DNA from 2 places in the Oceanobacillus sp. CAU 1775 genome. Region 2 is predicted to be linked to the other one. Evidence: a T-box and tRNA genes for the amino acid it is inferred to sense, from the RefSeq annotation. Region 2 holds a T-box; the other holds one or more tRNA genes.
What was found. The T-box of region 2 lies ahead of ileS (isoleucine--tRNA ligase). A T-box ahead of a tRNA ligase gene usually reads a tRNA of that ligase, here a tRNA-Ile.

Region 1 (4,205 bases), 390 kb from region 2:
TGTGCTAAATCTAGCAGCTTCACCATCAGGAAACGGATATTGGGTTTCTCCCCCCATACGTAAGGCAATATAATACATATACACGTTGGAAGATTCTTTTAAAGCTTTTATGTCATTAGCGGAGCCAATCGTTGAAGAAAATGACCGCATCGTTGGCGAACCTTTAATAGTTATTGGACTATCAAAGAATGTTTGACCAGGCGAAATGACCCCTGAATCTAATCCCGCTAAAACAGTTGCTCCTTTTATTACAGATCCTGGAACATGCGTATCTAGCAAAGTCTTTTGCGGATTGTGTGAAAAAGTACGGTCTTCTGAATTATACGTTTGTCCTGAAACAGCAAGAAGTTCCCCTGTTTTTGGGTTCATGACAACTGCCAATGCATCTTTCATTAAAGGATTATTATAGCGATCAATATTTATGGCATGCTCCAATTCTTCTTGAAGGATTTTATCAACTTCTTTTTGGAATTCCATATCAATTGTTAGAATCAGATCTTTACCTTTTTCCCCTTTTACAATAACTTCAGAATCAATCACAGCACCTGATTTTGTTGTAGTATATTCAATCTGTTCTTTTCTACCTCTTAGATACTCTTCATACTGTTTTTCTAAACCACTAATTCCAACACGGTCAGTCCTGCTGTAACCCCTTGTCAAATAGTAATCCAAATCTTCAGCTTGTATCCCTGCAGAATGACTCGTAATGTTACCAAGTAAGGATCTGAATGTTGATCCATAGGTATATTCCCTATCCCAGTCTGTTGTTGCATTTATCCCTTGCAAATCAGCAAGGTTTTCAGATACTAATGCATATTCTTCAGGTGTTACATTTTCATTTTTAACAATTTGGGGAGTTAGCGAATATGCTTTATCTAATTCTTTTTTAATTCGAATAACTTCTAAATCTTGTTTTGTAAAATTACTATCATCTACTTCATCGTCTGTAATTTTATTGAGTACTTCACGATAAATTTGTGCATTTGATAAATCTTTTTTCTCTTCATCTGTTAAGCGATCTGCGAATGTTGGTTCCTTATCTTTTTCTGCAACACCAACGTTTTTTTGAAGGTCCTTTAAGTAAAGATATTCCCTTTTATCAAAGTCAGTAACTTTATCTAATTCTTCTTCACTGTCCATTGCTATGAACTGTGCTAGCTTTTCAGCAACATCTAATCTATCTTGTGCTTGAACACCCTTAGGAGGTGTATAGGTTATTGAATAAAGTGCATTATTATCGACAACTACATTAAGATTTCTATCATATATTTTTCCCCTTGGAACTGGGATCTTTGTTCTATCTTGAACGGTACGATCAATCTCTTCTTGAAATGCTTCACCATTTAATATTTGAACAACACCAAGTTGTAAAATTAGCGTTGAAAAAAGTAAGAATACAACAAAAAATATAATATTTGTTCGAAAGGGTAGCTGCGCATTTTTTTTACTTTTATTTTTCTTTTTATCAACCATCTTAGGCACCCCTGTTTGCTTCATAATATACTTATCTATTTTAGCATATTTCATGTGTATTTGTTTTAAATAATAACAAAAATAAAAATCACGTAGATCATCTACGTGATTTTTATTTTTAAACTATTATTTTGCAGCGTTGTAATTTTTATTAACTTCTTCCCAATCTACAACATCCCAAAATGCTGAGATATAATCAGGACGTTTGTTTTGGAATTTTAAGTAATACGCATGCTCCCATACGTCAAGTCCAACTAGTGGATGCTTACCTTCCATTAGTGGTGAATCTTGGTTCGGAGTACTAGTTACTTCTAGTTCACCGTTATTGCTAACTAGCCATGCCCAACCTGATCCGAAGCGACCAGTAGCTGCTGCTGCAAATTCTTCTTTAAATTTGTCAAATGAACCAAATTTAGCATTGATTTTATCAGCTAACTCTCCTGTAGGCTCTCCTCCACCATTTGGAGATAGAATCTTCCAGAAGAAACTGTGGTTAGCGTGCCCCCCACCATTATTGCGTACTGCAGTACGAATATTTTCAGGAACCGCATCTAAATCACTAATTAAATCTTCAATTGATTTTTCTTGTAGGTCTGCATGCCCTTCAAGTGCTGCATTTAAATTTGTAACATACGTGTTGTGATGTCTCGTATGGTGGATATTCATTGTTTCTTTGTCGAAAGACTTTTCTAATGCATCGTAAGCGTAAGGTAACTCTGGTAATTCAAATTTTGCCATAATTAATCTTCCTCCCATAATCTTTTTTCATTCACTATTAGATTATCAAAGCTTCATGTTCCATGCAAATTTAAAGCTTACAGAATTATTAAGTAAAAAGAATAGCAAAATAAAAAAACAAGTACTAGACTTGTTTTAGAAGTGGCTCGGGACGGAATCGAACCGCCGACACACGGATTTTCAGTCCGTTGCTCTACCGACTGAGCTACCGAGCCGTATGTATTAAAAAAATGGAGGAGGTAGAGGGATTCGAACCCCCGCGCGGTTTGACCCGCCTGTTGGTTTTCAAGACCAATCCCTTCAGCCGGACTTGGGTATACCTCCGTATGAATATATGAAAATGGTGGACCCTGCAGGACTCGAACCTGCGACCGATCGGTTATGAGCCGATAGCTCTAACCAACTGAGCTAAGGGTCCTAAGTATATATGGGGCGACCGGTGGGGATCGAACCCACGTATGCCGGAGCCACAATCCGGTGCGTTAACCGCTTCGCCACGACCGCCATAAAGTATATTATTAGGATTTTATAACTTTGATAAGCATAGATACCAGAAGCTTTTGAAATTACAATAAAATTAATTCTCATCATACAAAAGCTTCTATATCTTATGCATTTCTTAATAGCGGCAGAGGGGATCGAACCCCCGACCTTTCGGGTATGAACCGAACGCTCTCGCCAGCTGAGCTACGCCGCCATGGCTCCACAGGTAGGATTCGAACCTACGACCGATCGGTTAACAGCCGATTGCTCTACCACTGAGCTACTGTGGAATAACACAAAATTTATAACAACAAGATATAATTTACCATGTAGTAACAATTATGTCAACATTATTTTGCAGATTGGCAAAAGTTTTTACCAAACGCAGTTTTTATTACTTTATAAACTATAAAATCAGTTGATGAAAATATATTATACTACATATTTTTGTAAAATGCATATAAAAGAGGAGGACTCCCTCCTCTTCCATACTTTATGATTCAGAAAGTATTTCTTCTGCAATATTTACTGCATGGTCACCAATTCTTTCTAAGTTACTTAATATATCGACAAATACAATACCTGAGGTGGCACTACAAAGACCTTCGTTCACACGTATGATGTGTTTTTTACGGAAGTTTCTTTCCATCTGATCGATTTGTTCTTCTTTTTTAACAACTTCTAATGCGGCCTCTTTATCACGATTTTCAAGAGATTCAATCGATTGCTTCACCGTTAATAATGTGAGATTAAACATATTATTAAGATCTTCCATTGCTTGTTCTGTCAAGTGGACTTTATTCGTAATTCTATATTCAACAAGTTCTAGAATATTTTCGAAATGATCTCCGATTCTTTCAATGTCTCGGACGCTGTCCATCAGGAATGAATGTTTATCTCTCTCTAGTTTCGTCATGGAATCTGCTGATATATCAACAAGATATTCCATTACCTCTCTATCCAAATTGTTAATTGCACCTTCAATTTGACGAGCTATTTCAGCATGTTTTGGATTGGAAGTACTAACAAACTTGAGCGTCTCATCTAATCCTTGGTAAGCAAAACCACCCATATGAACTACTTCTGCCTTCGCTTGTTCTAGAGCAAGTGTCGAAGATTGTCTAATTAAAATTGGATCTAAGTGTTTTGGCTTATATTCAATAACAGTATCTTCTCCAGGGATTAACTTAGTAACTAACCATGCTAATCCTCCGATAATTGGAAACTGAATAATTGTGTTTAACACATTAAATGAACCGTGAGCAAATGCAATAGTCATTTGTTCATTTAGGTTCAATTGAACTTGAAGCCATGTAATATAGGATGTAAATAATCCTAAAAAGAGTAGAAAAATAACTGTACCAACTAGATTGAAAATTACATGTGTCAACGCTGCTCTTTTAGCAGCTATAGATGCTCCTAATGAAGCAAGAATAGTTGTAATAGTTGTACCTATATTATCACCAAACAATACTGGTAATGCAGCTTTGAGTTCTATAGCACCTTCTGCA
Region 2 (4,205 bases):
TTAAACTTAGCAGGACGAGGGTTATACACATTTTTCCAAATGTTTTTATTTTAAAGGAAGTATGAAATGGATATTTATCAACATTTTCGTAAAGAAGAACAACCTTTTATTGACCAAGTGATGTCTTGGAAAGACGAAGTAGAACAAACATATATACCAAGATTAACTGATTTTCTTGATCCTAGAGAACAACAAATAGTCACCATGATTATCGGTGAAACGAATGAAGAATTAAAACTCTATTACTCTGGTGGATCAGCATATGCTGAAAGAAAGCGTATGATAATTGCTCCGTTCTATGAAGAAATCTCTGAAGAAGCTTTTCAATTATCTATCCTTGAAGCAAGATATGAAGAGAAATTCATTACTCTTACGCACCGTGATGTGATGGGTGCATTTCTCTCATTAGGTGTAATAAGAGAAAAACTTGGAGATATCTACGTTAAATCAGGAAAGCTTCAAATCATCGTGACAAGTGAAATTTCACAGTATGTTATCATGAATCTTTTATCTATAAAAAATGCAAAAGTTAATTTAAAAGAAGTACCAGTTACTTCGCTAATAGATCATAAGCCAAATTGGTTGGAATCAACAAAAACGGTATCATCCATGAGACTAGATGTGATTCTAAAAGAAATCTATCGTATTTCTAGAAAAGATGCTCAACAAGCAATTGAAAAACAACGTGTGAAAGTTAATCATAAAGTTGTTCAAGATAATAAGTTTGCTTTACAAGAAGGGGATATGATTTCTCTTATAGGTAAGGGCCGAAGTAAAGTAGTCAGTATTGCTGGGCAAACACGAAAAGAAAAATGGCGAATAACGACAGCAACGCTGCAATAGATTTTACCTCAGGCAGGACAATTTGTATTCTTGTTGAATAAAGTATAGAAGTCAAAAATTATCATAAATCGTAAAAGGAGGTGGCCACTGTGCCATTATCACCATTAGATATCCATAATAAGGAATTTACGAATAAATTTCGTGGATTTGACGAAGATGAAGTAAATGAGTTTTTAGATCGCGTCGTAAAAGATTACGAAATTGTTATTCGCGAAAAGAAAGCTTTGGAAGAACAAGTGAAACAAATGGAAGAAAGACTTGGACATTTCACAAACATTGAAGAAACGCTAAACAAATCAATTCTTGTTGCACAAGAAACTGCTGAAGATGTTAGAGCCAATGCAATGAAGGAATCAAAATTAATTATTAAAGAAGCAGAGAAAAATGCAGACAGAATCATTAATGAAGCTTTAAGTAAATCAAGAAGAATTGCGATGGATGTTGAAGAACTGAAGAAACAAGCCAAAGTGTTCAGAACTCGCTTGAAGATGATTGTTGAAGCTCAATTGGAAATGATTGAGACAGATGATTGGGAAGAACTATTTAGTGAAGAAATCAGTGATGAAGAGGAATTAATGCAGAACAACGCTTAGTTCTTGACGTTATTATAAATTTTACATATAATTCATATATCTTAAAAGAATCCAGAAATACGTTGACGGAGACAGTATAGAAGTATTTTTTCTAATTAGCGAATCAGGGTTGGTGCGAGCCTGATAGAAATTACTTTTGGAAAATCACTCCCGATGTAGTCATTGTGAAATAACAGTAACGATGAACGGTTAGTCACCGTTAACAGATTTTGAGTGAATTTAAATGGTCATATTTAAATTTATAAGGGTGGTACCGCGAGTCTTCTCGTCCCTTTCCAGGGATGGAGAGGGCTTTTTTTATAGCTATAATTAAAGAAATCTTATAAATGAATTGAAAGATAATTTAGGAGGAAATTCAATGGATTATAAAGAGACATTATTGATGCCAAAAACGGAATTCCCAATGCGTGGAAATCTACCAAACAAAGAACCTGAAAGACAGAAAAAGTGGGAAGAAGAAAAAATTTATGAACAAGTATTAGAACGAACAAAAGGTCGTCCACTATTTAACCTGCATGATGGACCTCCATATGCTAACGGTGATCTTCATATTGGTCATGCACTAAATAAAGTGCTAAAAGATATGATTAACCGTTACAAATCAATGACTGGTTATCATGCACCATATATTCCAGGTTGGGATACGCATGGTCTACCTATCGAAACAGCTTTGACTAAAAATAAAAAAATCAAAAGAAAAGAAATGCCAATTGCTGAATTTAGAAAGCTATGTGAAGAGTACGCATTGGACCAAGTTGATAAACAACGTACACAGTTCAAAGGCTTAGGAGTTCGTGGTGACTGGGATAATCCATACATCACGTTGACAAAGGATTATGAAGCAGCTCAAATTAAAGTTTTTGGTGAAATGGCGAAGAAGGGCTACATCTATAAGGCTCTAAAACCAGTATATTGGTCACCATCTTCTGAATCAGCATTAGCTGAAGCTGAAATTGAATACTATGATAAGCGCTCACCGTCTATTTATGTATCTTTTGATGTGACAGATGGTAAGGGAGTATTAGAAACTGGAGATAAAATTATTATCTGGACAACGACTCCTTGGACATTACCTGCGAACCTTGGGATTAGCTTACATCCAGATTTAGAATATGTTGTTGCAAAGGTAAAAGATGAAAGATATGTCGTTGCTAAAGCATTGTTAGAAGAAGTTGCAGAAGAGTTAGGCTGGGAAAATCATGAAGTTGTGAAAAACTTTAAAGGTGAAGAAGCGGATAAAGTAGTGGCTAAACATCCATTCTATGACCGTGATTCACTTGTTATGTTGGGAGACCATGTAACAACTGACGCTGGTACTGGTTGTGTTCATACAGCACCAGGACATGGTGAAGATGACTTCTACGTTAGCCAAAAATATGGAATTTACGCTTTATCTCCTGTAGATGATAAAGGTGTATTTACAGAAGAAGCTCCAGGATTTGAAGGCTTGTTCTATGACACTGCAAATAAAGCAATTACTGAAAAATTGGAAGAAGTAGGTGCGTTATTAAAACTAGACTTCATTACGCACTCTTATCCACATGACTGGAGAACAAAGAAACCTACGATTTTCCGTGCAACACCACAATGGTTTGCGTCTATTAAAGACTTTAGATCAGACATTTTAGATGAAATTAAAGAAGTTAAATGGTATCCAAACTGGGGCGAAACGAGACTATATAATATGGTTCGTGATCGTCAAGACTGGGTAATTTCTAGACAGCGTACATGGGGTGTTCCTATCCCTGTTTTCTATGGTGAAGATGGAGAACCAATTATTACTGAGGAAACAGTGAATCATGTATCTGAATTATTCAAAGAGCATGGGTCAAATGTGTGGTTTGAAAGAGAAGCTAAGGACTTACTTCCAGAAGGATTTACTTCAGAACATAGCCCGAACGGAACCTTTACAAAAGAAACAGACATTATGGATGTATGGTTTGATTCAGGATCTTCTCATGAAGGTGTCCTAATGAATCGTGAAGACCACCAGCGTCCTGCAGATATTTATCTAGAAGGTAGTGACCAATATCGTGGTTGGTTTAACTCTTCCATTTCTACTGCAGTTGCTGTAACAGGTAAAGCTCCATATAAAGCAATCATTAGTCACGGATTTGTTTTAGATGGTAATGGCCGTAAAATGAGTAAGTCTTTAGGGAACGTTATTCTTCCAGGTAAAGTTCAAAAGCAATTGGGTGCAGATATTTTACGTCTATGGGTTTCTTCTGTGGATTATCAAGCTGACGTAAGAATTTCAGATGATATTCTAAAGCAAACTTCAGAAGCTTATCGTAAAATTAGAAACACCTTCCGTTTTATGCTAGGTAACTTGGCAGATTTTGATCCTGCCAAAGATAGTGTGCCAGAAGCAGAAATGGAAGAAGTAGACTTATTCATGCTTAAACGTTTACAGGAAGTGTTAAAAGAATCAAGAAATTCGTATGAAGCTTATGAATTCTCACCAATTTTCCATCAAATTCATAACTTTAGTTCTGTAGACTTAAGCTCATTCTATTTAGACTTTGCTAAAGATATTCTTTATATTGAGAGTCCAAATAATAAACGTCGTCGTAGCATTCAAACAGCTTACTATGAAATTTTAACGACGCTTGTAAAATTACTAACGCCAATTATTCCACATACTGCAGAAGAAGTGTGGGAGTATATTCCAGGAGTTAAAGAAAGTAGTGTTCAATTAACAGATATCCCTGAACCAAGAGAAATTACTGGTTTTGATGAAGAAAAATGGAATCATTTTATGAATGTTCG

Region 1: it encodes a tRNA-Ile, which carries the amino acid that the T-box ahead of ileS (isoleucine--tRNA ligase) is inferred to sense. The anticodon was not compared.

What each region holds. Positions count from the first base shown of each region.
Region 1 covers NZ_JBTLRO010000002.1:42,455-46,659, reverse strand. Annotated here, with positions in the region: gene ACXYMZ_RS03410 (peptidoglycan D,D-transpeptidase FtsI family protein) at 1-1,473, opposite strand, end outside; gene ACXYMZ_RS03405 (superoxide dismutase) at 1,600-2,211, opposite strand; tRNA gene ACXYMZ_RS03400 (tRNA-Phe) at 2,354-2,426, opposite strand; tRNA gene ACXYMZ_RS03395 (tRNA-Ser) at 2,443-2,535, opposite strand; tRNA gene ACXYMZ_RS03390 (tRNA-Ile) at 2,553-2,629, opposite strand; tRNA gene ACXYMZ_RS03385 (tRNA-His) at 2,640-2,715, opposite strand; tRNA gene ACXYMZ_RS03380 (tRNA-Met) at 2,835-2,908, opposite strand; tRNA gene ACXYMZ_RS03375 (tRNA-Asn) at 2,910-2,984, opposite strand; gene ACXYMZ_RS03370 (Na/Pi cotransporter family protein) at 3,188-4,205, opposite strand, start outside.
Region 2 covers NZ_JBTLRO010000002.1:432,947-437,151, reverse strand. Annotated here, with positions in the region: gene ACXYMZ_RS05430 (YggT family protein) at 1-54, shown strand, start outside; gene ACXYMZ_RS05425 (YlmH family RNA-binding protein) at 67-843, shown strand; gene ACXYMZ_RS05420 (DivIVA domain-containing protein) at 933-1,436, shown strand; T-box leader at 1,490-1,712, shown strand; gene ileS (isoleucine--tRNA ligase) at 1,795-4,205, shown strand, end outside.